DNA from 4 places in the Streptomyces sp. NPDC086777 genome. Region 4 is predicted to be linked to each of the others. Evidence: riboswitches for the same ligand, from Rfam matches in the RefSeq annotation. Region 4 holds a riboswitch; each other region holds the start of a gene.

Region 1 (7,378 bases), on a different contig from region 4:
GACCACCGGCTCGCTGTCGGTAAACGGCGAGGACGGCTTCCGGGACGGCTTCGCCCCGCTGCTGCCCGACACCGCCGTCCCCCTCGGCGACCTGGACGCGCTCGCCCGCGAGCTGAAGAAGGGCGACGTGGCCGCCCTGATCGTCGAGCCCATCCAGGGCAAGGGTGTGCACGAGGCGCCGCCCGGCTACCTGCGGGCCGCACAGGAGCTGCTGCACAAGCACAAGGCACTGCTCATCGCCGACGAGGTGCAGACCGGCCTCGGCCGCACCGGCGACTTCTACGCCTACCAGCACGAGGAGGGCGTCGAGCCGGACCTGGTGTGCGTGGCCAAGGCGCTGTCCGGCGGGTACGTGCCGGTGGGCGCCACCCTCGGCAAGGACTGGATCTTCAAGAAGGTCTACTCCTCCATGGACCGCGTCCTGGTCCACTCGGCCAGCTTCGGCGCCAACGCCCAGGCCATGGCCGCCGGGCTCGCCGTCCTCTCGGTCATGGAGAACGAGCAGATCGTCGCCAATTCCCGGGCCGTGGGGGAGCAGCTCAGGTCCCGGCTCGCCGCGCTGACCGACAAGTACGAGCTGCTCGCCGAGGTACGCGGCCGGGGCCTGATGATCGGCATCGAGTTCGGCCGGCCCAGCTCGCTGAAACTGCGCAGCCGCTGGACCATGCTGCAGGCCGCCCGCAAGGGCCTGTTCGCCCAGATGGTCGTCGTACCGCTGCTGCAACGGCACCGGATCCTCACCCAGGTCTCCGGGGACCACCTGGAGGTGATCAAGCTCATCCCGCCGCTGATCGTCGACGAGGCCGACGTGGACCGATTCGTGGACGCCTTCACGGACGTCATGGACGACGCCCACAGCGGCGGCGGCCTGATGTGGGACTTCGGCAGGACGCTGATCAAGCAGGCGGTGGCCAACCGCTAGCCTTTTGCCTCTGAGGCAAGAAAATTGCCTCGGAGGCAAAACTGGGGCTGAATGGAGGCATGAGCTCCTCCGCGAACGAGCGGGCGGGCGGTCCGGTCGACGACCTGCCCGCCGTCGCCCCGCAGCTGCGCTCCCTGCGCCGCCGCGCCGGCCTCACCCTGGAGGCCGCCGCCCGCGACGCCGGTCTGTCGCCCGCGCACCTGTCCCGGCTGGAGACCGGGCAGCGGCAGCCCTCGCTGCCGATGCTGCTCGCGCTCGCGCGTGTCTACGGTACGACGGTATCGGATCTGCTGGGGGAGACCGTCGCCGACCGGGACGCGATCGTGCGCGCCGACGACATGGAACCCACCCGCGCCGGCGGCTGGACGTACTGGCAGGCCGGGGCGTCCGGCCGGGGGATGCAGGCGCTGCGCGTCCGGGTGCCGCACGGCTCCCAGGGCGACATCGTGCGCGTGCACCCCGGCGAGGAGTGGCTGTACGTCCTGCACGGCCGGCTCCGGCTGCGTCTCGGTGACACCACCCATGTGCTCGCGTCCGGCGACAGCGCGCACTTCGACTCGCTGACCCCGCACCGGCTCGCCGCCGAGGACCGGGACGGGGTCGAGCTCCTGTTCGTCCACACCCTGCTGCAGAGTCCCACGGCCACGCTGTGCCTGGGACCCGGCACCGGCATCCCTGGAGAGCTGCCATGAGCAACATCGAGGAGAAGTTCCCCCGGTCCCTGTGGATCCGGCTGGTCATCTACCTCGCCGTCGGGCACGTCCTGGCCGGCTTCCTCTATCTGCTGTTCGCGCTGGGCGGCAACAACTGACCCACCGCCCGGCGCCCGCCGCCCGGCCTCAGTCGAGCAGGCGCCCGCGCAGCCGCTCCCGGGTCTGCGGGGCCAGCCTCAGGCCCTGCTCCAGGTAGGTGTCGACGTCGCCCCACGTCTCGTCGATGCTCTCGAAGGCCGCCGCGAGGTACTCCGCGCGGGCGTCGAAGAGCGGGCTGAGCAGCTCCATCACCTCGGGGCTGTACACGCTCTCCCCGCTGCCGCTGCGCCTCACCCTGTAGCGGCGGTGCTTGGCGTTGGACTCCAGGTAGTCGGCGAGGATCGCGTCCGGTTCCACGCCCACCGCGAGCAGCGTCACGGCTATGGAGATGCCCGCCCGGTCCTTGCCGGCCGCGCAGTGCATCAGCGCCGGGACGCTGTCCTCGGCGAGCGCGTGCAGCACGCGCGAGTGCTCGTCGGTGCGGTCCTTGACGATCGTGCGGTACGAGCTGACCATCCGGGCCGCGGCCTTGCCGTCGCCCAGGAGTTGGCGCAGCTGGTCGATCTCGCCCTCACGGACCATCTTCCAGAAGTCGGCGCCGTGCGCCGGGTCGGTCAGCGGCAGGTTCAGGTTCCGCACGCCGGGCAGCTCGACGTCCGGGCCCTCCAGCTTCTGGTCGGCCGCGTTGCGGAAGTCGAAGATCGTGTGCAGGCCGAGCGAGGCGAGGAACTCCGCGTCCCCTTCCGTCGCGTGCGCCAGGTGGCCGCTGCGGAACAGCACGCCCGGCCGCACCCGGCGCCCGTCCACGGTCGGCAGGCCGCCCACGTCACGGAAGTTGCGCACACCGGCCAGCTCGGGCTCGGTGGACGGGACCTGCTGCGTCACGGGGGGCTCCTCCCGGTCGGCCCCGTCGGCGCTGCTCGTCGACGGGCACTGGACCGACCATACGACATCGGTTTCCACGGGCAATGAGTTGTCCACAGGCACCCCCTGCGAGGCCCGTGGCCCTTGCCTCCGGGGCCCGTGGCCCCGGATGATGTTGGTGCTTGAGCGGATCTGTTGGCACCTGTGTGAGGTTTCTCGATGGTGGACATCGCCGAAAACGGTCGTACCTGGCTGCTGTCGGGCCCCGGCAGCAGCTACGCGCTGCATCTGACGGAGACCGACGAACTGCTCCACCTGCACTGGGGGCCCAGGATCGGGCTCGCCGACGCCGAGGAGCTCAGCACCCGGGCCCTGCCCGGCTACTGGCCCTTCGAGTCCCCGCTGGACGGCCGTGAGGAGTACCCGGTCGAGGGCGGCCCCCGCTTCGTCCGCCCCGCGCTGTCCGTGCGGACCGAGGAGCGCCGGGGCACCGAGTGGACCTACGACACGTACGAGGTCGAGGACGACGAGCTCCGGCTGCGCTTCACGGACGACGGCATCGCCATCACCCTGCACTACCGGATGCGCGGCGACGTCGTCGAGCGCTGGGTGAGCGTCGACAACGAGGCCCCCGCGCGCGTGGAGCTGCTGCGTGCCGACCCCGCCACCTGGACGCTGCCCGACCGCGAGGGCTGGCGGCTCTCCCAGCTGCACGGCCGCTGGGCCGCCGAGTCCCGGCTCGTCAGCGCTCCGCTCACCTACGGCGAGAAGGTCATCGGCAGCCGCCGTGGCCACACCGGCCACCAGCACCTGCCCTGGGTCGCCCTCGACACCGACGCCACCGAGGAGCGCGGCGAGGTCTGGGGCTGCGCCCTCGGCTGGTCGGGCTCGTGGCGGATCGCGGTCGCCCAGCTCCCCGACGCGCGCGTGCAGATCACCGGCGGCGCCGGCTACGACGACTCGGGCCTGCTGATGCTGGCCGAGGGGGAGTCGTACACCAGTCCGGTCTTCGCGGGCCTGTGGACCGACGGCGGCTTCGGCGGGGCGAGCCGTGCCTGGCACGCCTACCAGCGCGCGTACGTCATCCCGGACGCCGACCGGGACCGGCCGGTGCTCTTCAACTCCTGGGAGGCCACCACCTTCGACATCTCCGAGGAGCAGCAGGCCACCCTCGCCCGCCGGGCCGCCGCGATCGGCGTCGAGCTGTTCGTGGTCGACGACGGCTGGTTCGGCGCCCGCACCAGCGACCGCGCCGGCCTCGGCGACTGGACGCCGAACCCCGACCGCTTCCCCAAGGGCCTCAAGCCCCTCGCCGAGTACGTGCACGCCCTTGGTATGCAGTTCGGCATCTGGGTCGAGCCCGAGATGGTCAACCCGGACAGCGACCTGTACCGCGCGCACCCCGACTGGGTGCAGTACCAGCAGGGGCGAAAGCGGACGGAACTGCGCAATCAGCTCGTCCTCAACCTCGCCCGCGAGGACGTCCGGGAGTACCTCTGGGAGCAGCTCGACACCCTGCTCTCCAGCGCCCCGATCGACTACGTCAAGTGGGACTTCAACCGCTGCTTCACGGACGCGGGCTGGCCCGGTGAGCCCTACCCGCAGCGTCTGTGGGTCGACCATGTGCGCGGGCTCTACGCCCTGCTCGACCGGATCCGCGCGGCCCACCCGAACGTCGCCATCGAGTCCTGCTCCGGCGGTGGCGGGCGGATCGACCTCGGCATCATGAGCCGTACCGACGAGGTGTGGACCTCCGACAACACCGACCCGCTGGACCGGCTCGCCATCCAGCACGGCTTCAGCCAGATCCACCCCGCCCGGGTGATGTCGGCCTGGGTCACCGACAGCCCGAACCACCAGCTCAACGGCCGGGTCAGCAGCCTGCGTTTCCGGTTCGTCAGCTCCATGGCAGGGGCGCTCGGGGTCGGCGGCGACCTCTCGGGGTGGACCGAGGAGGAGCTGGCCGAGGCCGGCCGCTGGGTGGAGCTCTACAAGGAGATCCGGCCCCAGGTGCAGCGCGGCGAGCAGTTCCGGCTGCGGCCGCCGGCCGGCGGGCTCAGCGCGGTGCAGTACACCCTCGGCGACGACACCGTCGTCCTGGCCTGGCTGCAGGCGCAGAGCTACGGCGAGCCGGTGCCGGCGCTGCGGCTGCGGGGGCTCGACCCGGCCGCGGCGTACGAATGCCGCGAAACGGGCGAAGTGCACCGGGGTGCCGTGCTGTTGCACCACGGGTTGCACACCGGGCTGAAGGGTGACCTGGATGCGGCGGTCTTCCGGCTCCGTCGGATCTGACCCGCCTGCCCGAATTGCCTTGTTTGTTGGAGTTTGTGGCGCAATAAACCGACGTGGTGTGACGTGCGTGAGGAGGGTCATATTCGTGACCGTCCGTCGCGCGGCATGCTCACGTAATACCGATGTCCCGCAGGCGAATTGGAAATCCGGATCGGGTGGAATTCACAGAGGGTGACCGGAATTTCCGGTAACGGATCAAGTCGGAACCGGAGGGCGGGAATTTGGTGCTTGTCCACGTCCGTCCCACTCGCTTACGTTCGCCTCACATCCGGTCGGAACGCCGAATCCTGCCGCCGCCCGGAGTCCCCACACACACTCACCCGTGCCCGGCAGGAGCGGGGGACCCACCAGGTATGAACGCCTGTTCCGGTTCCCGGGACGGCTAGGGGTGTAGCCACGTCTTCCGGCGTGGCCGGGCAGCTCCAGCCCGAACCCGACAGCTCACCTCGCAGGCGCCGGAGAGGAATGCGCCATGCCCGCGAAGGGTAAGCACCGCCGTCCCAGGTCCCAGCGCCTCACCCGTTCCATGGCCGTCGCCGGAACCGGTGGCGCCGCGCTGGCTCTGCCGCTCATGGGGGCCGCCGGCGCCCACGCGGCCACCACGCAGTCCCTTTCCGAAAAGACCACCCAGTCGCTTCCCGTGGTCGAGAAGGCCGCGGTGCAGGAGGCGCCCGTGGGCAATTCCGGCGCCGCGCATTCCGCACCGCGGACCTACACGGTGGTGCCCGGTGACTATCTCTCGAAGATCGCCCGCGACCAGAACGTCCGCGGTGGCTGGCACCGGCTCTACGCCGACAACCGGCAGGCGGTCGGCGACAACCCCTCGCTGATCCACCCCGGACTCAGGCTCACGCTCGGCGGCCGGCACGCCGCGCCGACGGACTCCGGCTCCCGTCCCGAGACGCAGCCGAACCCGCGGTCGTCCACCCCGTCCTCGTCCTCGCCCTCCTCGTCCTCCGCCTCGGAGGACTCGGGCGGTTCGGCCGAGGTCGCCTCGGGCTTCGGCCTCCCGGTCACCGGTGGAGCCATCGGCACCGGCTACCACGTGGCCGGCAGCATGTGGTCCAGCGGATACCACACCGGCGTCGACTTCGTCGTCCCGACCGGCACCCCGGTCAAGGCCGTCGGCACCGGTACGGTCGTCACGGCCGGCTGGGGCGGCGCCTACGGCAACCAGGTCGTCGTCCGGCTCGCCGACGGCTACTACGCCCAGTACGGCCACCTCTCCGCCCTGTCCGTCTCGGTCGGTCAGACCGTGACCGCCGGCCAGCAGATCGGCCTCTCCGGCGCCACCGGCAACGTGACCGGCCCCCACCTGCACTTCGAGATCCGCACCACCCCCGACTACGGCTCGGACGTGGACCCGGTCGCCTACCTGCGCGCCAAGGGCGTCACCGTCGGCTGACCCGGGACCGCTCAGCGGCGTCGACGGGGCCGCCCCATGCGCGGCCCCGTTTCCGGTTGACACGTCAACGCCGGTGGTCGGAGGCGTATTCCACGATTGGAAAAGTATTTAAGGGTGTCTTATCTCACCGAGCGTCAACCCCTTATTACGGTCGCGTAGGTCACAGCCGAAGGTGAATCATGGTGCGACGTGGGAGACGATTCGAAGAGTGACAATGCATCAGTGATCGGGTCGTACGCGGCGGTGGGGGACAGCTTCACCGAGGGCGTGGGAGACCCCGGACCCGACGGGGCGTTCGTCGGCTGGGCAGACCGGTTCGCGGTACTGCTGTCCGACCGGCGGCCCGAGGGCGACTTCAGTTACACCAACCTCGCCGTACGCGGGAAACTGCTCGACCAGATCGTGGCGGACCAGGTGCCGCAGGCCCTGGAGCTGGCCCCGGACCTGGTCTCCTTCTGCGCGGGCGGCAACGACATCATCCGCCCCGGCACCGACCCCGACGAGGTGGCCGAGCGGTTCGAGCGGGCGGTGGCCCGGCTGACCGAGGCCGTCGGCACGGTGCTCGTGACCACCGGCTTCGACACCCGGGGCGTGCCCGTCCTCAAGCACCTGCGCGGCAAGATCGCCACGTACAACGGACATGTCCGGGCCATCGCCGACCGGTACGGCTGCCCGGTCCTCGACCTGTGGTCCCTCAAGACCGTGCAGGACCGGCGGGCCTGGGACGGCGACCGGCTGCACCTGTCTCCCGAGGGGCACACGCGCGTGGCGCTGCGCGCCGGCCAGCTGCTCGGCATCGAGGTGCCGGCCGACCCCGACCAGCCGTGGCCCCCGCTGCCGCCCCGCGGCACCCTGGAGGTCCGCCGCGACGACGTGCACTGGGCCCGCGAGTACCTGGTCCCCTGGATCGGGCGCCGGCTGCGCGGCGAGTCGTCCGGCGACCACGTGACGGCCAAGGGGGCGCTCTCCCCGGACGACATCAAGATGCGGATCGCTTCCGTCGCCTGAGGCGGAACCGGCGGGTAAGGGGTGGCCGCACTGCGGACCGCCCCTTACGGCTGCCCGGGCAGTCCCAGTTCGCGCGCCAGCGCCTCGTCGGCCCACGCCTGCGCCCGGGCCCGGGGTACGGCGCCGGGGTACGAG
Region 2 (7,378 bases), on a different contig from region 4:
GGTCGACTCGATCTTCCGGGTCCAGGACGGCGACGCCGTCTTCTCGCCGCGGCTCGCCGGGTTCGTCCTGGACGCCTTCGCCTCCACCGACGCCCCGCCGGTCGACGAGGACCTCGACCGCCTCACCCAGCGCGAGCGCGAGGTCCTGCGCCTCATCGCCCGCGGCTACGCCTACAAGGAGATCGCCAAGCAGCTGTTCATCTCCGTGAAGACGGTCGAGTCCCACGTGTCGGCGGTGCTGCGGAAACTGCAGCTGTCGAACCGGCACGAGCTGACCCGCTGGGCGACGGCACGCCGCCTGGTCTGAGGGCCGTGCCCGGCCGGCCCACCGGTACGCCGGTCCGTGGCCGCCCGGTCCGCCGTGGCCGGCCGCTCAGTCAGACGACCCGTGTCGCGCCCGCGAACGGCATCTCGTCGATCGGGGCGATCCGTACCGGCGCCGAGGGGTTGGGCGCGTGGATCATCTGGCCGTTGCCGATGTAGATGCCGACGTGACTGATGCCCGAGTAGAAGAACACCAGGTCGCCCGGCTGGAGTTCGGAGCGGGAGACGCGGCGGCCGGCGTTGATCTGGGCGTAGGTGGTGCGGGGGATGGAGACACCGGCGGAGCGGTAGGCGGCCTGGGCGAGTCCCGAGCAGTCGAAGGCGTCGGGGCCGGTCGCGCCCCACACATAGGGGCTGCCGAGCTTCGAGTAGGCGTAGGCGACGGCGGCCGCGGCGCGCGAGTCGGTGGCGGCGACGCCGCCGGCGGTCAGCGGGGCGCGGGCGTCCGCCGCGGAGCGTGAGGCGCGCCCGGTGCCGTCGTCCGCGGTGACCGCCGACCGCTGCTGCGGTGACAGCCGGTCCAGCAGCTGTCGCGCCTCGTCGAGTTTGCCGTCGACGGCGGTCTTCTCCCGCTGCAGCTCGGCCTGCCGGGACCGCAGTGCCGTCAGCTCGACATGTGCGGTGCCCCTCAACTGCTCGATGTCCCGCACCTGTTGCCGTACCCGTGTCACCGCACCGGCCTGCCGGTCGCCGGCCCGCTCGGCGATGGCCGCGTTGTCCAGGTACTGGTCGGGATCGCTGGACAGCGCCAGCTGCCAGGCCGGGTCGATGCCGCCGTCGCGGTACTGCGCGGCCGCCACGAGACCGAGCGCGTCCCGGGCGGAGTTGAGCTTCTGCTGCGCGCGGGCGGTCTCTTCCTGCAGCGACTTCAGCCGCCGCTGGGCCGTGTCGGCCTTCTCCTTCGCCCCGTCGTACTTCTGGGTGGCCTCCTCGGCCTCCTGGTACAGCTGGTCCACCTTGGCCTTCACCTGGGCCGGTGTCAGTTGCGGCTCGGCGTTTCCGGTCCCTTCGAAGGCCGTCGCGGTGGCCGCGCCCGCCAGGGCGAGGGTGACGGCCGTGCGGGCCGTGCTGCCGCCGAGCGAGCGCTGTCGGGGCTTGCGGTGCGCTGCCACCTGGACTGTCCCGTCCTTTCGTACGACCGCCGTCTCGTCCGTAGGGCACGCCAGGGGGAGCGTCCGTACGGCCGCGGGGGAGTGCGGATTGCGCGTCCGGCGGCGGCCCGCACAGGGGGAACGGGCCGCCGCCGGATCTTCTCGGCGGTGGTGTCCGACTGCCGCCCCTGGTCCGGGCGGCGGTGGGGAGTCGGTCACCTGGGGGAGGACGCTAGGCCCGGGTGTGTCGGCCTGGTAACGCGATGCGCGGTATTGGCGTGACCGGATCGTTACCCGACGGTATGTGACCGGGATTGCGGTCCGGAGTCGTCGGCTTCTCAGGGCGGGATGACCGAAGCGACGGTTCCGGGGCCGATGGGGGACGCGGGGTGCTATGGCGTGCATATATGCGGGGCCGCGGGTGCCGGGGGAGGGGCCGGTGACCGGTGCCCCGTACGGGCCTGATTAGGCTCCGGGGCCATGGACGTACTCATCCATCTCTTCGTCGGCCTGCACATCATCGGCATCGCCGCGCTCCTCGGCGGCTTCCTCACCCAGATGAAGGCGATGGGCCAGGGCACGGCCCGGTTCGTCCCCGGGATGCTGCACGGCGCGTTCACCATGCTCGCGACCGGCGTGATCCTGGTCGGCCTCAACGAGGCCGGCGACCACCACGTCGACACGATCAAGATCGGCGTGAAGCTCGCCCTGCTGATCGTGATCCTCGGGCTCGTCTACGTGAAACGGGACGAGGAGAAGGTCGAGAAGGGCGCCTTCGGCCTGGTGGGCCTGCTCACGGTGGTGAACATCTTCATCGCCGTCCTGTGGACCTGATCCCCGGCACCCTCAGCGGGCCTTCCCGGGGGCGGCACGGGTGCCCGCCGCAGCACCGGCCGCCACCGCCGGCCAGGCCACGACAGTGACCCACACCAGCACCCGCCCCGGCCACGTCGGCCACGCGCCGCCGACCGCGGCCGCGACCGACAGCGTCGCCGACGCCGTCATCCCGATCGGGAACACCGTCGCCCAGCGGCGCACGTCGTAACGGAGCCGGGGCCACGCCACCTCCGCGGCCGGGCCGAGGTACCGGCGGGGCACGCGCGCGTGCGGACCGAAAACCGTGCCCGGCCGCGCGAACCGCGCGGTCGCGGTGGACGGGAGCACCAGGGGGCGCAGGCGGGAGGCCGGGGCCGTGCGGCGGCGGGTGGGCCCCGTGGCGCGTGCGGGCCGGCGGAGGGAAGCGGGTGGGGGCGCCCCGGAGCTGACGGGCGCCCCCGCGGGGTCAGGCCGGGCGCACCACGCTGTGGATGATCGACTCGCCGCCGTAGTAGATCGACTCCTCCCGGACGTAGGCGCCGGGCTTCGGGGCGTGGATCATCATGCCGTTGCCGATGTAGACCCCGACGTGGCTGACGTCGTCGTAGAAGAAGACCAGGTCGCCGGGCCGGGCGTCGGCGAGGGGGACGGTGGTGCCGGCGTTCACCTGGTCGTAGGTGGTGCGGGGCAGCGAGACGCCCGCGGCCTTCCAGGCGGCCTGGGAGAGCCCGGAGCAGTCGTAGGAGCCGGGGCCGGTGGCGCCCCAGACGTACGGCTTGCCGATCTGCGCGCGGGCGAAGGCGATCGCCTTGGCGGCCTTCGTGGCATAGGCGGAGTCCGACCCGGAGCCCGCCCCGCTGCCGGAGCCGGAGCCGGAGCCGGAGCCGGAAGCCGAGCCGCCCGACGCCGAGGACGACGACGCCTCCCGGTCGGCCGCGGCGGCCTGCTGCTTCGCCAGCTCCGCCGCCCTGCGGTCCGCCGCCTCCTGCTGCCGCTTCTCGATCGCCGCCAGCCGGGCCTTCTCCGCGGCCGTCAGCTGCGACAGCAGCTCCCGCGCGGAGGCCAGCTTCGTCTGCACGGTGGCCTTGGCGGTCTTGAGGTCGTCCTGCGTCTCGGTGAGCGACTCGAGGCTGTGGGTGGCCTCCTGCCGCTTCTTCATGGTCGCGGACTGCTGGGTGACGTAGTCGTCGACCGCGCCCTTCTGGCGCGAGGTCAGGCGGCTCATCAGCTGGTCCTGGTCGAAGTAGCCCTGGGGGCTGTCCGCGAGCAGGAAGGTCGCCGTGTCGGGAACGCTCGCCCCGGTCCGGTACTGGGCCGCGGCGAACGAACCCAGTTCCTCACGCGCCCTGTTGAGCCGTTCGGTGCGCCTGGCGACGTCGTCGAGCAGGGTGTCGACCTGCTTGCGCTGCCTGCCGGTCCGCTCCTTGGCCGCGTTGTACTTCTCGGTCGCCGACTCCGCCTGCCGGTAGAGGGCGTCGACCTTCTTCTCGACCTCCTCCAGGCTCGGCTTGCCGTCGTCGGACGGCGCGGCCTCGGCCGACTGGGAGAACAGCGCCATCGAGGTGAGGGCCGCGGTGGCCAGCGCGGGGGTGCGTATGCCCGCCGCGCGCGCTCCTGACGGCCGGGACTTGCGGTGCGACGCCAACGGGGGCGACTCCTTCCGGTGTTCCGCCTACCGAGTTAGCTGTCGGGTTCGGGCGGGTGGTTCGGAAGGGTTGCCCTACGGTCCGTTCCCCGGAGGGACGTCGGGACCGATTCACCCCGGGATCGGTGTGGGTCCCCGGCTCCGGATGCGCGGTGCGCCCCGGACTCGGCGGAGGCCGTGCGGCCCGGCGACGTTCGCCGGTGGGGGTCGTGCGGCCCGCCCGGCACGCTAGCCAACTCGTGTGGTCCCTGTGAAGTTTGATGTGCGATATGCCCGATACATTTTCGTGACCTAGGCGTTGTGCTCTGTTCAGTTGGGAGATCCGTGACGTTATGGGCGACTTGTTCCGGCGGATCCAAAGGTCCTGCCGCGAGCGATTCAGGGGTTCGGTGCGGGCGCCGGCGGCTGCGGGACGCGCGTCGACCTGCCGTGACGGAGGGGATCCGTTCGGTCACCCGGGCGAGTTCTCGGGGCGGCAGCCGGTTGTCGGTGGGGCGCCCTAGACTCGGAGAGCGATGAGCAGCCTCTTTGACGACAGCTTCCTGGCGAGCCTCCAGGCCCCCCGCGGCCACGACGAGGAACCTCCGCCGCCGCCCGAGGACGAGCACGCTCCGGAGTCGGTTCCGGACGATCTGTTCGGCGGGAAGTTCGACGTGCCCCCGGACCGGGACGCCTACTACCGCGACGGCGCCGCCCGCCCGGCCCCGGACCCGGCCGCGCTCCTGGAGGGGCTGAACGACAACCAGCGGGCGGCCGTCGTGCATGCCGGCTCCCCGCTGCTCATCGTGGCCGGCGCCGGTTCCGGCAAGACGCGCGTGCTCACGCACCGCATCGCGCACCTGCTCGGCGCCCGCCAGGTGCACCCGGGCCAGATCCTCGCGATCACCTTCACCAACAAGGCCGCGGGCGAGATGAAGGAGCGGGTCGAGCACCTCGTCGGCCCGCGCGCGAACGCGATGTGGGTGATGACCTTCCACAGCGCCTGCGTGCGGATCCTGCGCCGGGAGAGCAAGAAGCTCGGCTTCACCTCCTCCTTCTCGATCTACGACGCCGCCGACTCCAAGCGCCTGATGGCCCTGGTCTGCCGGGACCTGGACCTCGACCCCAAGCGGTTCCCGCCGAAGTCGTTCAGCGCCCAGGTCAGCAACCTGAAGAACGAACTGGTCGACGAGGAGGACTTCGCCGCCCGGGCGAGCGACGGCTTCGAGAAGACCCTCGCCCAGGCCTACGCCCTGTACCAGTCGCGGCTGCGCGAGGCGAACGCCCTCGACTTCGACGACCTGATCATGACGACGGTCAACCTGCTGCGCGCCTTCCCGGACGTCGCCGAGCACTACCGCCGCCGCTTCCGGCACGTCCTGGTCGACGAGTACCAGGACACCAACCACGCCCAGTACGCCCTCGTGCGCGAGCTGGTCGGCACCGGCGTCCGCGCCGACGGCAGCGACACCCCGCCCGGCGAGCACGACCTGCCCCCCGCCGAGCTCTGTGTCGTCGGTGACGCCGACCAGTCGATCTACGCCTTCCGGGGCGCGACGATCCGCAACATCCTCCAGTTCGAGGAGGACTACCCGAACGCGACGACGATCCTCCTGGAGCAGAACTACCGCTCCACGCAGACGATCCTCTCCGCCGCCAACGCGGTCATCGAGCGCAACGAGTCCCGCCGTCCGAAGAACCTGTGGACCAACGCGGGCGCGGGCGCGCAGATCACCGGTTACGTCGCCGACACCGAGCACGACGAGGCGCAGTTCGTCGCCGAGGAGATAGACCGGCTGACCGACGCGGGCGAGGCGAAGGCCGGCGACGTCGCCGTCTTCTACCGCACCAACGCGCAGTCCCGTGTCTTCGAGGAGATCTTCATCCGCGTCGGCCTGCCCTACAAGGTGGTCGGCGGCGTCCGCTTCTACGAGCGCAAGGAGGTCCGGGACGTCCTCGCGTACCTGCGGGTGCTGGCCAACCCGGAGGACTCCGTACCGCTCCGGCGGATCCTCAACGTCCCCAAGCGCGGCATCGGCGACCGCGCGGAGGCGATGATCGACGCCCTCGCCCAGCGCGAGAAGATCAGCTTCCCGCAGGCGCTCAGGCGGGTCGACGAGGCGTACGGCATGGCCGCGCGGTCGACGAACGCGGTCAAGCGGTTCAACACGCTGATGGAGGACCTCCGTACGGTCGTGGAGTCCGGCGCCGGACCCGCCACGGTCCTGGAGGCGATCTACGAACGCACCGGATACCTGGCCGAGCTGCAGAACTCCACGGACCCGCAGGACGAGACCCGCATCGAGAACCTCCAGGAACTCGCCTCTGTGGCCCTGGAGTTCGAGCAGGAGTCCGGCGAGGGCGAGCAGCAGGCCGGGCTCGCCGACTTCCTGGAGCGGGTGGCCCTGGTCGCCGACTCCGACCAGATCCCCGACGAGGACGAGAACGGCGACGGCGTCATCACCCTGATGACCCTGCACACCGCCAAGGGCCTCGAGTTCCCGGTGGTGTTCCTGACCGGCATGGAGGACGGCGTCTTCCCGCACATGCGTGCCCTCGGCCAGACCAAGGAACTGGAGGAGGAACGGCGGCTCGCCTACGTCGGCATCACCCGCGCGCGGGAGCGGCTGTACCTCACGCGGTCGTCCATGCGCAGCGCCTGGGGCCAGCCGTCGTACAACCCGCCGTCGCGCTTCCTGGAGGAGATCCCGGGCGGGTATCTGGAGTGGAAGCGGACCGGGGCGATGGCGCCGGTCTCCTCCGGGCCCGCCGCGGGCGTGGCGGCCTCGCTCTCCTCGACCCGCTCGCGCTCCTCGGCGTCGGGCGCGTCCGGCTTCGCCACCCGGCGGACCTCGGAGAAGCCGGTGGTCTCGCTGGTGGTCGGCGACCGCGTCACCCACGACCAGTTCGGCCTGGGCACGGTCGTCGCGGTGAAGGGCACGGGCGGCAACGCGGAGGCGACCATCGACTTCGGTGACGCCAAGCCGAAGCGGCTGCTGCTGCGGTACGCGCCGGTGGAGAAGCTGTAGCACCGGGGCCCCGCTGCAGCGGGGCCCTCCGGTACCTGCCCGGTCAGGTCGGGTCGAGTCCGTGGCTGCGCAGCCACGGCAGCGGGTCTATGGCGGCGCCGCCGGCCGGCCTCACCTCGAAGTGCAGGTGCGGTCCTGTCGAGTTGCCGGAGTTCCCGGAGTACGCGATCGGGTCGCCGGCCTTCACCGTCGTACCGGCGGCGACGCGGTACGACGAGAGGTGGCAGTACCACGTCTCCGTACCGTCCTTCGCCGTCACGATCATCATGTTGCCGTAGGCACTGTTCCACTTGGTGGAGACGACGCCGTCGGTCGCGGCCATCACCGTCGTGCCGTAGGAGACGGGGAAGTCGATGCCCGTGTGGACGGACATCCAGTTCACGCCGGCCTGGCCGAAGTAGGCGCTGAGCCCTTTCTGCGTGACCGGAAGGACGTACTTCGGGCGCAGCCGCTCCTTGCGGGCCGCCTCCGCCGCCGCCTTCTTCTTCTCGGAC
Region 3 (7,378 bases), on a different contig from region 4:
CGCGAGTCCCACCCTGTCCACAAAGTCGTGGTGCGTGAAGCGGTGGACGTCCTTGGCGGAGAGCCTGGGGTAGGGCGCGAAGAAGCGGTAGTACTTCGACTCGTCCGAGACCTGCTCGTAGAAGCTGACCAGGCGCTCGGCATCATCGACGGTGATGGGCCGGACGCGCGCGGTACCCCCGTCGCGCAGCACCACGTCAGCCTCCCAGTGGGACGGGTACTCGTGCCGGTCCTGCGGGTCCGCCGGGGTCTGCATGGGCCCCAGAGTACGGCTCGCGTCCGACAACGGCGCGAGGCAGTCTGTGGAGGACGGACGTCGGACCGAGGCCGCGGTCCGACGACACACCCGCGGGGGCGCACGCCCCCTCCGGGCACGCTTCACGATATGGGAAACTGGTCTAGACAACCCTGAACACCGAAGGGCAGCATCACATGGCTGAGCGCCGCGTCAACGTCGGCTGGGCCGAGGGCCTCCACGCCCGCCCCGCTTCCATCTTCGTCCGGGCCACCACGGCCGCAGGTATCCCGGTGACGATCGCCAAGGCCGACGGCAACCCCGTCAACGCGGCCTCCATGCTGGCTGTCCTGGGGCTGGGCGCCCAGGGCGGCGAGGAGATCGTCCTCGCCTCCGACGCCGAGGGTGCGGACGCCGCCCTCGACCGCCTGGCCAAGCTGGTCGCCGAGGGTCTCGAGGAGCTCCCCGAGACCGTCTGAGCGACCTGCACCCGCACGTCCGGGGCCGCGCCACTCCGCCAGGGGTCGGCGCGGCCCCGTCGTTTCACCGCCGCCGGTGACAGGCGGCAGGCGGCTTTACGACGGTCACGCCCCGGAGTCCGCGGAAACCCGGCGCCCGACTTTACCCCGGACATGCGAAACGAGCGCGACCATGAATTCCCGGCGCGCTTGAATTCGGGCAGCGGAAATAGACCCCACCGAATAACATCTCTTTGTATACGGCGCGCGTGTTAATGCCGCAGGCCCGACATGTTTACGGGATGTTGCGAAGTCCTCACACCGTTCGCCCGTTCGGTGGCGCCGGGAAATCGCAGCCGGTGGGAGACCGTCGAGCGCTCGGTGTGCAGGGCCGTGATGGCCCGGGCACGGTCGCCGTCCCCCCGCGCCACCGCGTCCACGATGGCGCCGTGCTCCGCCCAGGACTCCACGGGGCTGGCGGGCGTCTCCACGGTGTACATCCAGGCGATCTTGTGTCGCAGCTGGGTGAGCGTCGAGGTCAGGGCGTGGCTGCCGGAGGCCTGCGCGAGGGTCTCGTGGAACCAGCCGCCCAGGGAGCGCAGGTCCTCGCTGTTGCCCCGCCGGGCCCGCTCCTGCCCCAGCCTGACCAGTCCGCGCAGCACCTTGAGGTGGGCCTCGGTACGGCGCTGGGCGGCCCGGGAGGCACCGAGGGGCTCCAGGAGCATGCGCATCTCCAGCAGGTCGGCGGCCTCCTGCTCGGTCGGTTCGGCCACGCACGCGCCCGCGTGCCGGCGCGTCACCACGAAGCCCTCCGCCTCCAGGGTGCGCAGGGCCTCACGGACGGGCACCCGCGAGACCCCGTAGCGGCGGGCCAGGAGTTCCTCGGTGAGCCGGCTGCCGCGCTCGTAGACACCCGCGACGATGTCGTCCCGGATCGCCGTGCATACCGAGTGCGCCGGAATACGCATGTCCGACCTCCGTCTTAATCCCCGCGAAACGCCGCCGAGTGGCGCCCGTTCCGTGACTCTATTGCAATGAGCCGGAATTTCCGAAGGGGGGCCGGAATCCAGGGATATATTTTGGACAGTGGCGGCACGAAAACGACGAAAGCCCCGGCGCAGAGGCCGGGGCTTCGGAAGATCTCACGGGTTGTCGTCGCCGGACGGGTGCGGGTGCGTAGGGGTTGCTCTCGCCCCTCTCAGGGGCGTCAAGCACAGTGCCCCTGAAAGGGGCGCGGGGAACTGGGCGACCAGCCACGACGTACCCGCGCCCGGCGCACGCATCGCAACCCCCTCGTCGTTCTCGGCACCGGACCCGCGTCCAGCTCTCTCAGACGTTCACGCCGTGCTTGCGCAGGTAGGCCACCGGGTCGACGTCGGAGCCGTACTCGGGGGTCGTACGGGCCTCGAAGTGGAGGTGCGGACCGGTCGTGTTGCCGGTCGCGCCGGAGAGGCCGATCTGCTGGCCCGGGGTGACCTTCTGCCCCACCGAGACGCCGACGGACGAGAGGTGGCCGTACTGGGTGTACATGCCGTCGGCCATCTTGATGACGATCTCGTTGCCGTACGCCCCGCCCCAGCCGGTGGAGACGACCGTGCCGACGCCGACCGCGTGCACGACCGTGCCGCTCGCGGCGTGGAAGTCGATGCCGGTGTGGGAGCCGGACGACCACAGGGAGCCGCCGGTCTCGTAGCCGGTGGAGACGTAGGAGTCGCTGATCGGCGCGACGAAGGTGTTGAGGCGCTTGCGCTCGGCCTCGCGGGCGGCGCGCACCTTGGCCGCGCGCTCCTTCGCGGCCTGCTCCGCGGCCTTCTTGCGGGCGGCCTCCTCGGCCGCCTTGCGCTCGGCGACCGCCTTTTGGGCGGCGGCCTGGGCGTCGATCTGCTCGGCGACGGAGTCGCTGATCGTGATGACCGGGGTGAGGCCGGTCTGCTCCACGGAGTTCTCGGCGGCGAGCGCCGGGGCGGCGGAGACGGTGCCGATCACACCCGTGGTGGTGAGGGCCGCGATACCGGCGGCCTGCGCGGTGGTGCGCTTCACCCGGCCGGGACGACGGTGCTTCCCGGAGGCGCACATGAACGCCATGTAGAGGCTGGTCCTTTCCTTCCCTCTCGCCTACCGGGTTAGCTGACGGGTTCGGAGCAGGAAGGTCTCCTACGGGCCCCCTCGCGACACGCGCGGGCGCCCGATTCACCCCAGGGACTGCATGGGTCCCCGGCTCCCCTGGCTCGCGCCGTACGGGGACTCGGCGATGGCTGTCCGGTGCCGCGGACGCGGCGCGATGTCTGACGGACAGCCCGGAAGAACCTACGAGGGCCCGCCTTCAATGCTCAAACGAATCACCGTTTTTGTCGCGCATCCCACAGGGCAGACAGGCAACCTCCGCCCCAATCCGGACATTCCAGAGCCCTGGTGGCCAGGCGGTCACCAGGGCTCCGCACACGCGCGTGCCGCTACTCGGCCGTGACGACCGTTACTTCGCCGATCCCGAGCGCCTCCACGGGCTCCTTGATCTGCGCCGCGTCCCCGACGAGGACCGTCACCAGGCGGTCCACCGGGAAGGCGTTCACGACCGCCGCGGTGGCCTCCACGGTGCCGGTGGCGGCGAGTTGGCGGTACAGCGTGGCCTGGAAGTCGTCGGGCAGGTACTGCTCGACCTGGTCGGCCAGGGTGGCCGCGACGGCCGCCGCCGTCTCGTACTTGAGCGGCGCCACCCCGACGAGGTTCTGCACGGCCACGTCACGCTCGGCGTCCGTGAGGCCCTCGGCGGCGAGCGTGCGCAGCACCGCCCACAGGTCCGACAGGGCCGGGCCGGTGTTCGGGGTGTCCACGGAGCCGCTGATGGCGAGCATCGAGGCGCCGGAGCCGTCGGGGGCGGACCGCAGGACCTGCCCGAAGGAACGGACGCCGTAGGTGTAGCCCTTCTCCTCGCGCAGGACGCGGTCCAGGCGGGAGGTGAGGGTGCCGCCCAGGCAGTAGGTGCCGAGCACCTGGGCGGCCCAGACGCGGTCGTGCCGGTCGGGGCCGACGCGGCCGATGAGCAGCTGGGTCTGGACGGCGCCGGGGCGGTCCACGACGACGACCCGGCCGGTGTCGTCGGCGGTCACCGCCGGGACCGGGCGGGGCTGCGCGGTGGAGCCGCGCCAGGCGCCCAGGGTCTCGCCGAGCAGCTCGTCCAGGTCGATGCCGGTCAGGTCGCCGACGACGACCGCGGTGGCCGTGGCCGGACGCACGTGCCGGTCGTAGAAGGCGCGGACGGCGGCCGCGTCGATCTTCTCGACGGTGTCCTCGGTGCCCTGGCGCGGCCGGGACATCCGCGCGGTGGACGGGAAGAGCTGCTTGTAGAGCTCCTTGGCGGCACGGCGGCTGGGGTTGGCCAGCTCGTGCGGGATCTCGTCGAGGCGGTTGCGGACCAGCCGCTCGACCTCGCTCTCGGCGAACGCGGGGGCCCGGAGGGCGTCGGAGAGCAGTCCGAGGCCCTTGGCGAGCCGGGAGGCGGGGACCTCCAGGCTGACGCGGACGCCGGGGTGGTCGGCGTGCGCGTCGAGGGTGGCGCCCGCCCGCTCCAGCTCGGCGGCGTACTCCTCGGCGGCGTGCTTGTCGGTGCCCTCGGAGAAGGCGCGCGCCATGATCGTGGCGACGCCGTCCAGGCCGGCCGGCTCCGCGTCCAGGGGCGCGTCCAGGAGCACCTCGACGGCGACGACCTGCTGGCCGGGGCGGTGGCAGCGCAGCACGGTCAGGCCGTTGTCCAGAGTGGCGCGCTCGGGGGCCGGGAAGGCCCAGGGCCTGGCTTCGCCCGGCTGCGGCTGGGGGTGGAAGTCCATGGTGGCGAGCTCGGTCACTTGGCCGTCTCCTCGTTGTCGTCGCCGGCTTCGACCGTGGCTTCGGCCTCGGGGTCCTCGGGTACGTCGGCGTCCTCGACCGTCTCCGGGGACTTGGGTTCGTAGACGAGCACCGCGCGGTTGTCGGGGCGCAGGCGCGCCTTGGCGACCTCCTGGACCTCCTCCGGGGTGACCGTCAGGACGCGCTGGACGGCGGTCAGGGCGAGCTGCGGGTCGCCGAACAGGACGGCGAAGCGGCACAGTTCGTCGGCGCGGCCCGCGACGGTGCCGAGCCGGTCCAGCCACTCGCGCTCCAACTGGGCCTGGGCGCGCTCCATCTCCTCGGGCGTCGGGCCCTGTTCGGCGAACCGGGCGAGCTCCTCGTCGATGGCGGCCTCGATGACCGGCACCTCGACGTCACCGGAGGTCTTCACGTCCAGCCAGCCGAGCGAGGGCGCCCCGGCGAGCCGCAGCAGGCCGAAGCCGGCCGCGACGGCCGTACGGTCGCGGCGGACCAGGCGGTTGTAGAGGCGGGAGGACTCGCCGCCGCCGAGGACGGTGAGGGCCAGGTCGGCCGCGTCGGACGCGCGCGTGCCGTCCTCCGGGAGCCGGTAGGCGGCCATCAGCGCCCGCGCGGGGACCTCCTCGACGACGACCTCGCGCAGCTGCTCGCCGATGATCTCGGGCAGCGAGCCGTCACGCGGGGTGGGCTTGCCGTCGTGCGCCGCGATCGAACCGAAGTACTTCTCGATCCAGGCCAGGGTCTGCTCGGGGTCGATGTCGCCGACCACGGAGAGCACCGCGTTGTTGGGCGCGTAGTAGGTGCGGAAGAACGCGCGCGCGTCCTCCAGGGTGGCCGCGTCCAGGTCCGCCATCGAGCCGATCGGCGTGTGGTGGTAGGGGTGGCCCTCCGGGTAGGCGAGCGCGGTCAGCCTCTCGAAGGCCGTGCCGTAGGGGACGTTGTCGTAGCGCTGGCGGCGCTCGTTCTTGACGACGTCCCGCTGGTTCTCCATCGACTCGTCGTCCAGGGCGGCGAGCAGCGAGCCCATGCGGTCGGCCTCCAGCCAGAGCGCGAGCTCCAGCTGGTGGGCGGGCATGGTCTCGAAGTAGTTGGTGCGCTCGAAGCTCGTGGTGCCGTTGAGCGAGCCGCCGGCGCCCTGGACGAGCTCGAAGTGCCCGTTGCCCTTCACCTGGGCGGAGCCCTGGAACATCAGGTGCTCGAAAAGGTGAGCCAGGCCGGTGCGCCCCTTGACTTCGTGGCGGGAACCGACGTCGTACCAGAGGCAGACCGCCGCGACCGGGGTCAGGTGGTCCTCGGAGAGCACCACGCGCAGACCGTTGGCCAAGCGGTGCTCGGTCGCTGCCAGGCCCCCGGAGCCTGTCTCGGCCGTGGTCGTGTGACCCATGGGCATGTACGTCCCTTCGCTCGCGGAAGCGGTCCCGAACCGCGGTTTTTCTGCCGGTCCTGCCACTGTATGCAAGCGTGCGGGGGCCGGGCGAAGTTCCCGCACGACGTACGCCCACAGCGGATCGCGCGGGCGGATCGCGTAGCCTGCGTCCGACCCGCCTCGAATGTCTCCGGGCCGCGCTCCGGGCGGCCTCCGGGCACCGGGGCGGGCCGCGGAGACCGGGTCCTGGCCCGGGTTGTCAGTGCCGCGGTCCACAATGGTCCGCGTCAGATCCCGTTCACGCATGAGCAAGGAGCCGGCAGCGATGGCCCGCCGCAGCACGAAGACCCCGCCGCCCGACGACTCGTTCGAGGAGAGAATCCTCGACATCGACGTCGTGGACGAGATGCGCGGCTCCTACCTCGAGTACGCGTACTCGGTCATCTACTCGCGCGCCCTGCCGGACGCCCGCGACGGCCTCAAGCCGGTGCACCGCCGGATCGTCTACCAGATGAACGAGATGGGCGTGCGCCCCGACCGCGCCTACGTGAAGTGCGCGCGCGTGGTCGGCGAGGTGATGGGCAAGCTGCACCCGCACGGCGACTCGTCGATCTACGACGCGCTGGTGCGCATGGCCCAGCCGTTCTCGATGCGGGTCCCGCTGGTCGACGGCCACGGCAACTTCGGCTCGCTGGGCAACGACGACCCGCCGGCCGCCATGCGGTACACCGAGTGCCGGATGGCCGAGGCGACCAGCCTGATGACCGAGTCGATCGACGAGGACACGGTCGACTTCGCGCCCAACTACGACGGCCAGGAGCAGGAGCCGGTGGCGCTGCCCGCCGCGTTCCCGAACCTGCTGGTGAACGGCTCTTCGGGGATCGCCGTCGGCATGGCGACCAACATGCCGCCGCACAACCTCGGCGAGGTCATCGCGGCCGCCCGGCACCTGATCCGCTACCCGAACGCGGACCTGGACACGCTGATGAAGCACGTCCCCGGGCCCGACCTGCCCACCGGCGGCCGGATCGTCGGCCTGGACGGCGTCCGGGACGCCTACGAGACGGGCCGCGGCACCTTCAAGATCCGGGCCACGGTGGCGGTGGAGACGGTGACGGCCCGCCGCAAGGGCCTGGTCATCACCGAACTGCCCTTCACGGTCGGCCCCGAGAAGGTCATCGCCAAGATCAAGGACCTGGTCAACGCCAAGAAGCTGCAGGGCATCGCCGACGTCAAGGACCTCACCGACCGCGAGCACGGGCTGCGCCTGGTCATTGAGATCAAGAACGGCTTCGTGCCGGAGGCGGTCCTGGAGCAGCTGTACAAGCTGACGCCGATGGAGGAGTCCTTCGGCATCAACAACGTGGCCCTGGTGGACGGCCAGCCGCTCACCCTGGGCCTCAAGGAGCTGCTCGAGGTCTACCTGGACCACCGCTTCGACGTGGTCCGCCGGCGCAGCGAGTTCCGCCGCGGAAAG
Region 4 (7,378 bases):
GGCCGTCGGCGGCCACCCGCAGGGTGTGCGTGCCCGAGGCCAGCTCGGTCAGCTTGCTGGTCGGGTCGGCGGACGAGCCGTCGCCGCGGCCCTGCACCGCCCCGGACATCAGGCCGCTCTCCAGACCACCGAGGTCGGGCAGGCCGAGGTCGGTGCTGATCTTCACGGTGCCGGACAGCTGCTGCACGTCCGACTTGGCGATCTTGTCGATGAGTTCCTGGGCGGTGATCTTCGGCAGGTCGGGGTCGCCGGAGTCGGCGAGCGCCGGGACCAGGCCGATGGTGGCCGCGGCCACGCCCACCACTGCAACGGGGACGACGTACCGTGTGGCCTTGCGCCGTCGCTCGGCGCGCAACTCGTCGCCGGCCTGCGCGGCCCCCGTGCTGTCGTCGGATTCGTACGGTGCCATGTGTGCCTTACCTCCGTCGTCGGCGGCGGCCGTTCTCGCACGTGTCCCACCCTGAGCCGCCATTCTCACCCGAATCGGTGAGTGGTGGTGATTTCCGTGGCTTCCATCTCACCAAATCGGGGGCGGGTAAGCGTCAGACCACGGAGCCAACTCCGCGTACACCTGCGGTATGACACAAGGGTGGAGGCGCCTTCCCGACCCGTAGGGGTCGTGCGGAGAAGACGCCTCTTGGTCACGTGCCGTGTCCGGCCGGCCGACGTGCCGTGTCCGGCTGGCGACGGTCTGTGTCAGGTGGGCCGACAGTACGTGTCCGGTGGGCCGACGGCCCGTGGTGGGCCCGCCGACGGTCCGTGGTGGGCCCGCCGACGGTCCGTGGCCGGCCGTTACGTGTCGTGTCCGTTCCGCTCCGTGCTGCGCGGGCCCGTAGTCCGCGCGGCCAAGGGGACGCCACCGAGGGCACCCGGGGTGCGGGAGCCGTCGGAAGGACTATCCGGCTCGGTGGACCACCGCGTCGCACAGTTCCACGAGCGCCGCCTTCGGGTCGCATTCCGGCAGCGGACTCAGCGCGGCCCGCGCCTCCTCCGCGTACCGGACCGCGTCCCGGCGGGCCTGCTCCAGTGCCGGATGCGCCCGCAGCGCCGTCAGGGCCTCCGCGTGGCGCGCGTCGTCCGTGAGGTCGGAGTCCAGCAGCTCGCACAGGGCGATGTCCTCGGCCAGCCCCAGCCGGGCCGCCCGCTCCCGCAGCCGGAGCACCGGAAGCGTGGGCACGCCCTCGCGCAGGTCCGTCCCCGGGGTCTTGCCGGACTCCTGGGAGTCGGAGGCGATGTCCAGGACGTCGTCGGCGAGCTGGAAGGCGACACCGAGCCGTTCGCCGTACTGGGTGAGGACGTCGACGACCGTCTCGTCGGCGCCGGACAGCATCGCGCCGAAGCGGCAGGAGACCGCGACCAGCGAGCCGGTCTTGCCGCTGAGCACGTCGAGGTAGTGCTCGACCGGGTCGCGGCCGTCCGACGGGCCTGCCGTCTCCAGGATCTGACCGGTCACCAGCCGTTCGAACGCGAGGGCCTGGACCCGGACCGCCTCGGGGCCGAGGTCGGCGAGGATCTGGGAGGCCCGGGCGAAGAGGAAGTCGCCGGTGAGGACCGCCAGCGAGTTGCCCCAGCGGGTGTTGGCACTGTCGACGCCGCGGCGCACGGCGGCCTCGTCCATGACGTCGTCGTGGTACAGCGTGGCCAGGTGGGTGAGCTCGACGACGACGGCCGAGGGCACGACCCCGGGCGCGTACGGGTCGCCGAACTGCGCGGCGAGCATCACCAGCAGCGGACGGAACCGCTTCCCACCGGCGCGCACGAGGTGCTGCGCGGCCTCCGTGATGAACGGGACCTCGCTCTTGGTGGCGTCTAGCAAGCCTTCCTCGACAGCCGTCAATCCGGCCTGGACATCGGCTTCCAGAGCCTGGTCCCGCACGCTCAGCCCGAACGGCCCGACGACGGTCACGAGGGGTCTCCTGTCTGCTGGTGTCTACTGGCGATTACGCGGTTTGTCGATAGGTCGCTGCCATCACTCAAGTCAGCGTATCCGGTCAGGTTTCGATCACCGATAGCGCCCACGGTTACACCCCGGGCGCTATCGGATCACGACCGTTATGTTTTTGATCAGCCGATACGACCTGACATCCACTGACTTAACAGGAAGTGCGCGCAGTTGTCCCGAACCGCGATCCAGGCCGTGTCCCGCAGTCGTCGCAGCACCGGTCTCCGCGCCGGGTCCGGATCCGGGGTGACACCCGGGCCCGTCCGGCGGAGAGCCTCCGGACGGCCGCCACCCGGAAACGAGCCCAGCCCCCTCGGCCGCCGTCACCTGCCCGGGCGTACCTCTCCGCACCGTCCACCCGAGCCGGCGGGGCCCCCGATGCGCGAACGGCGGCACCCCGCCCCCGCCCGCACACCCGCTCTCCACGGGACCACGCACGGCGACCTCCACGTTCCGTCGACCTACGCCCCCTCGGCTTGCGCATCCTCGACTCGTGTTCCCCCTGTCCGCATTCCCATGGCCGCCACCCTCTCGGGTTCCCGCCCGGGCGGCCGTCATGACAACGACGCGCACCGCAGGGGAGGTTCCGTCCTCACGGTGGACACGCACACCGGTGGCCACCAGTTCCGGACCCCTCCCCCTGCGAAGTGACGAGAATCACCCAGGCGCGCGTCAGCCCCCGTCACCCGACCTGCCAATCGCCCGCCATGACCTCTCCGTTGGGCCGGGCCACCGGCACGCGCGCGTAGCCAGGGCTTCGGAAGTTGACGAAGCCCTGGCCTCTGCCCCACCCGCCAAGAATCCGCCCAATCCGGCAATTCGGACTATTGATAGCAATTACTTACACTAAGGGCCGCCTCACACGCCTCCGCGGGCGGCAATCCGTGCGAATGCGAGCAGGGAAGCTTTCCGCCCGAACCGGGGAAAGGATGGATTCCGCGAATCCCTCATGTCCGATTTGCCGCTATTGCGGATTCGTGAAGTAGGTCACGTGCCCTCAAATGCCACAAGGCATTGAAGCGACCCCCCTTCCCTTCCCCTGTGGGCCAGTTGAGGGTTGGCACTCGCAAAGGATCAAGCGGTTCATACGCCGCGGATCAAGGCCAATCGGCACGTTGTGTGCATCAGGCTCTTGTTCCGGACATGTGCTCTCGCATACGTTCCGCCTCGCCGGGCGGACGCCGAATCCTGCCGCCGCCCGTAGTGACCCATCGACGAGTTCATTCGCACGGCAGGAGCGGGGGACCCAGGTAAGTCGCCGGACCGGGCGGCCGACGCCGCAGAACAGACGTCGTTCCGGAACGGCTAGGGGTGAAGTCGTATCGCCTTCCGGCGGTGCGGCCGGGCACTCCCCGGGCCCGAACCCGACAGCTCACCTCGCAGGCGACGGAGAGGAACCTCGCCATGTCTGTTGCCGCCCAGCACCGCCGTCCCCGCCGTAACCCCATCGTCCGCACCCTCACCGTCGTCGGCACCGGTGCCGCCGTCCTCGCTCTCCCCCTCATCGGGGCGACGACCGCGTCCGCCGCCGGCTCCTCCACCACGACGGCCTCCACGACCCTCGCCGGGTACCCGAACAACCTCGACGGCTGGATCCGCGAGTCGCTCGCGATCATGGCCGAGAAGAACATCCCGGGCACCTACGACGGCATCCACCGCAACATCATGCGGGAGTCCTCCGGCAACCCGCAGGCCATCAACCTCTGGGACTCCAACGCGGCCGCCGGCATCCCCTCCAAGGGCCTGCTCCAGGTGATCGACCCGACGTTCAAGACGTACCACGTGGACGGCACGTCGTTCGACATCTACGACCCGGTCGCGAACATCACCGCCGCCTGCAACTACGCCGCCGCGCGGTACGGCTCGATCGACAACGTGCACGGCGCGTACTGATCGACGTCCCGCTTCAGTCGAAGAGTCTTTCGAGGACGACGGCGATGCCGTCGTCCTCGTTCGACGTGGTGATCTCGTCGGCGACCGCCCGGAGTTCGGGGTGGGCGTTGGCCATCGCCACCCCGTGGGCCGCCCACTCGAACATCGGGATGTCGTTGGGCATGTCACCGAAGGCGATGGCCCGCCCGGGGCTCAGGCCCAGCCGGTCGGCGGCCAGTGCGAGCCCGGTCGCCTTGGTCACGCCGCACGGCTGCAGTTCGACGGTGCCCGGCCCCGACATCGTGACCGTCGCCAGCGATCCGACGACCGAGCGGGCGATCGTCGCCAGTTCGTCGTCGGACAGGGTGTGGTGCCGCAGCAGCACCTTGCTGATCGGCGCGCACCACAGGTCGTCGCGCCGGGCGACGCGCAGCGCGGGCAGCGTGGGACGGGGCATCAGATAGCCCGGCTCGATGAGCGTGAGCCCGTCCACGCCGTCCTGGTCGACCGCCGCGTACACCTGGCCGACCTCTGCCTCGATCTTGCCGAGTGCGGTCTCCGCCAGTTCCCGGTCCAGGGTGACCGACCAGAGCAGCCGGTGCGCCCCGGCGTCGTACACCTGCGCGCCCTGGCCGCAGACCGCGAGTCCCGTGCAGCCGAGGTCACCGAGGAGCGGGCGCACTCTCGGGGCCGGGCGGCCGGTCACCACGAGGTGCTGGGCACCGGCCCGGCGGGCCCGCCCGAGCGCGGCGAGCGACCGTTCCGACAGGGTGTCGTCGCCGCGCAGCAACGTGCCGTCCAGGTCGGTGGCGATCAGTGAGTACGGGGAGGGTGCGACCATGATCAGAGAATACGGACAGCACGGCCGTGGGACTCACGTGCGTTTCGGCCTCAAGTGACGCCCACCGCCTCCGTGATGGGGCCGTCGCCGGCGCGTGTGTCAGTGCGTGCGCCGCGTTTTCCGGTACCCGCGGCAAGCACCCTTCGGACCCGGCCCGCGATGCACCGCAGGTCGGGGCGGTCCGACGGCTCGGACTCCGGTTCGACGGGGACGGTGACGCCGTCGAACCGGGTTTCGCAAACCCGCTGTTGAGGGCGGCGCCGCGTTTCGGGGCTGCGCGAGCGTGACGGCGGTACGGGTGCGCGGCCCGGAGCCGGCGCGGTCCGTCGCGGCGGTGCCCACGCGGTCGCCGGTGGCGGCCATGGCGTGGTCGGCGGTGCGCTGGTCGGTGCCTGCGTCACTGGTGCGGTCGGTGGAGACCGGGGCGCCGCCGGTGGTGTCGGCGCCGGTCAGGGTGGTGGCGGTCAGAGCGGCGCCGGTCAGGGCGGTGAGGGTGCCTGCTGCGTGGCGTTGCCGGAGCCGCGGCGGTTGGTGCGCCACAGCTGGTAGAGGTGCTTCGCGCCCGGGCGCACGAAGCGGGCGAGCATGGTGACGAACGGCAGCGGGTCGTCACCCGCCAGCCAGGCCAGCTCGGTCCCGCTCGGCCGCTTCGGCGCGTGCGGTGTCGTGTAGCCGCTGCGACGGTAGGCGAGGAGGGCGGGCAGGTCGATGTTCTCCACGACGTACCGGTGGCCGGCCCGCTGTTCCCCCTCCGGAACGCGACGCCCGGTCAGGTCCAGGTGCATGGCGCGTACGACGTCCACCCCCGACTCGCTCTCGAAGAGCCGGAACTGGGCGCCCATCCGCGGGTTGAAGTCGAGCAGCTTGTACTGCCCGTCGCGCCGGTCGAAGCGCAGGTCGAGATCGATGACGCCGGTGAAGCCGATCTGCTTGATGAAACGCGCGGCAAGGTCGGCGAGTTCCGGGTTGTCGACGACGTACGCGTTCGCGGTCATGCCGGCGTGCGGCGGCCAGGAGCGGACCTTGACCCCGGTGAACAGGGCACGCGGAGTGGAGTCGGCGTCGAAGTAGGCGTGCACGATCCAGTCCTCGGCCTCCTCCCTCGGGAGGTACTCCTGGAGGATGACACCCGGATGGGTGCCCCAGTCACGCGCGAGGGCGAGCAGTCCCTCCCTGGTGGCGATCCGCGTCGTTCCGTTGACGGCGGGCTGCCTGCGCCGGACGAACGCCTCACGGTTCTTGGCGACGATCGGGAAGCGGGCCTTCTCCGCGAAGTCGGCGATCTCGTCGTACGAGTCGGGAAAGGCGGCCGCCGGGCTCGGGACGCCGTGTTCCACGCACAGTTCGTGCAGGCCCCGCTTGCTCGCCAGCCGACGGGGCAGTTCCGGATCCACGCGCGGGAAGAGGAACCGGTCGCCGAGCGCGTCCTGGTGCTCGGCGATCAGGACGGCGGCCTCCTCGTCGGTGGGGATCAGCACCGTCGGGCGGCCGATGCGGCGACCGATGCGCAACAGTCCCTCGACGAGATGGTCCGGCTCCTCGGCGCCTGTTGTCGGCCACACGAACGCCCGTTTGAGGTAGCGGGACGAAGCCGCCGGTGTGTACGCGTCCTCCGTGATCGCGTACATGGGAACGCCCAGGCGGCCCAGACTGCGAATCGCGCCGACCCCGCCGTGGTGCAGCGGATAGTCGCCGAACTTGACGATCAGGCCCGGCACGTCGCGGTCCGCCTCGAACGGCACGCTGACGGCATTCCTGGCCACGGGTCCCCCCACGTGTCCCCCTCTACGGACCGGACCCACCCCGTCCGTGTCCCCCAAAGGACGCTAAGCCGGAATTGCCTGCTCCGACAAGGCCTATTAGGACATTGCGAACTCTTTAGACACTGTCACGACAGCCAACTCACCCGTAACGTGTGGCGCGACCACATGGAATGCCGCGCAGCGCCATAGTGACGTCGCCACATGGCCATTCCCCGCGCGGCACGGATGAGAGTGAGGCAGCCACCCCATGCCCCCCTTGCCCCCCTTCGAGGTCCCCGAGGGTGACCCCTTCGGCCCGAACAACCTTCCGTATGGCGTGTTCTCGACCTCCGCCAGCTCGGAACGGAGGGTCGGCGTCCGCCTCGGTGACCACGTCCTCGACGCCGGCGCCGCGGCCCTCGCCCTCGGCTCCCCCTACGCCTCCCTGCTCGCCCGGCCGACCCTCAACCCGCTGCTGGCCGCCGGCCGCACCGCCTGGTCGGACGTACGACGCGCCCTGACCGCCTGGGTGACCGTGCCCGCGCACCAGGAGACACTCGCCCCCCTCCTGCACCCGCTGGCCGAGGTGACCCTGCATCTGCCCTTCGAGGTCGCCGACTACGTCGACTTCTACGCCTCCGAGAACCACGCCCGGAACGCCGGCCGCATCTTCCGCCCCGACGCCGCCGAACCGCTCACCCCCAACTGGAAGCACCTGCCGATCGGTTACCACGGGCGCGCGGGCACGGTCGTGGTGTCCGGGACGGACGTCGTACGGCCCTCGGGACAGCGGAAGGCGCCCTCGGACCCGGCACCGCTGTTCGGCCCCTCGGTACGGCTGGACATCGAGGCCGAGGTCGGCTTCGTCGTCGGCACGCCGTCACCGCAGGGCAGCCCGGTGGCACTGGCCGACTTCAGGGAGCACGTGTTCGGCCTCTGCCTGCTGAACGACTGGTCGGCGCGGGACATCCAGGCCTGGGA

The links. A riboswitch is a leader RNA that binds a small molecule or an ion and turns the genes downstream of it on or off. The one in region 4 is predicted to bind cyclic di-AMP.
Positions count from the first base shown of each region.
Region 1: another riboswitch for cyclic di-AMP. It lies ahead of AB0472_RS18080 (LysM peptidoglycan-binding domain-containing M23 family metallopeptidase); the one in region 4 lies ahead of AB0472_RS32385 (transglycosylase SLT domain-containing protein).
Region 2: another riboswitch for cyclic di-AMP. It lies ahead of AB0472_RS32845 (NlpC/P60 family protein); the one in region 4 lies ahead of AB0472_RS32385 (transglycosylase SLT domain-containing protein).
Region 3: another riboswitch for cyclic di-AMP. It lies ahead of AB0472_RS24835 (M23 family metallopeptidase); the one in region 4 lies ahead of AB0472_RS32385 (transglycosylase SLT domain-containing protein).

Region 1 is NZ_JBFBJI010000011.1:183,329-190,706, reverse strand. It holds gene AB0472_RS18105 (aspartate aminotransferase family protein) at 1-922, shown strand, start outside; gene AB0472_RS18100 (XRE family transcriptional regulator) at 982-1,614, shown strand; gene AB0472_RS18095 (DUF6126 family protein) at 1,611-1,733, shown strand; gene AB0472_RS18090 (tyrosine-protein phosphatase) at 1,762-2,559, opposite strand; gene AB0472_RS18085 (alpha-galactosidase) at 2,758-4,830, shown strand; cyclic di-AMP (ydaO/yuaA leader) riboswitch at 5,138-5,298, shown strand; gene AB0472_RS18080 (LysM peptidoglycan-binding domain-containing M23 family metallopeptidase) at 5,303-6,235, shown strand; gene AB0472_RS18075 (SGNH/GDSL hydrolase family protein) at 6,458-7,243, shown strand; gene AB0472_RS18070 (TetR family transcriptional regulator C-terminal domain-containing protein) at 7,288-7,378, opposite strand, start outside.
Region 2 is NZ_JBFBJI010000029.1:17,071-24,448, reverse strand. It holds gene AB0472_RS32865 (response regulator transcription factor) at 1-307, shown strand, start outside; gene AB0472_RS32860 (NlpC/P60 family protein) at 378-1,436, opposite strand; gene AB0472_RS32855 (hypothetical protein) at 1,896-2,249, shown strand; partial or broken gene AB0472_RS32850 (hypothetical protein) at 2,227-2,489, opposite strand; gene AB0472_RS32845 (NlpC/P60 family protein) at 2,698-3,876, opposite strand; cyclic di-AMP (ydaO/yuaA leader) riboswitch at 3,884-4,057, opposite strand; gene pcrA (DNA helicase PcrA) at 4,392-6,884, shown strand; gene AB0472_RS32835 (M23 family metallopeptidase) at 6,928-7,378, opposite strand, start outside.
Region 3 is NZ_JBFBJI010000018.1:55,326-62,703, forward strand. It holds gene AB0472_RS24820 (GNAT family N-acetyltransferase) at 1-255, opposite strand, end outside; gene AB0472_RS24825 (HPr family phosphocarrier protein) at 432-713, shown strand; gene AB0472_RS24830 (GntR family transcriptional regulator) at 965-1,660, opposite strand; gene AB0472_RS24835 (M23 family metallopeptidase) at 2,022-2,777, opposite strand; cyclic di-AMP (ydaO/yuaA leader) riboswitch at 2,790-2,953, opposite strand; gene AB0472_RS24840 (pitrilysin family protein) at 3,146-4,534, opposite strand; gene AB0472_RS24845 (pitrilysin family protein) at 4,531-5,925, opposite strand; gene AB0472_RS24850 (DNA topoisomerase IV subunit A) at 6,227-7,378, shown strand, end outside.
Region 4 is NZ_JBFBJI010000028.1:44,789-52,166, forward strand. It holds gene AB0472_RS32375 (DUF2092 domain-containing protein) at 1-409, opposite strand, end outside; gene AB0472_RS32380 (polyprenyl synthetase family protein) at 896-1,906, opposite strand; cyclic di-AMP (ydaO/yuaA leader) riboswitch at 3,145-3,341, shown strand; gene AB0472_RS32385 (transglycosylase SLT domain-containing protein) at 3,347-3,835, shown strand; gene AB0472_RS32390 (HAD family hydrolase) at 3,849-4,655, opposite strand; gene AB0472_RS32395 (ATP-grasp domain-containing protein) at 5,135-6,418, opposite strand; gene fahA (fumarylacetoacetase) at 6,675-7,378, shown strand, end outside.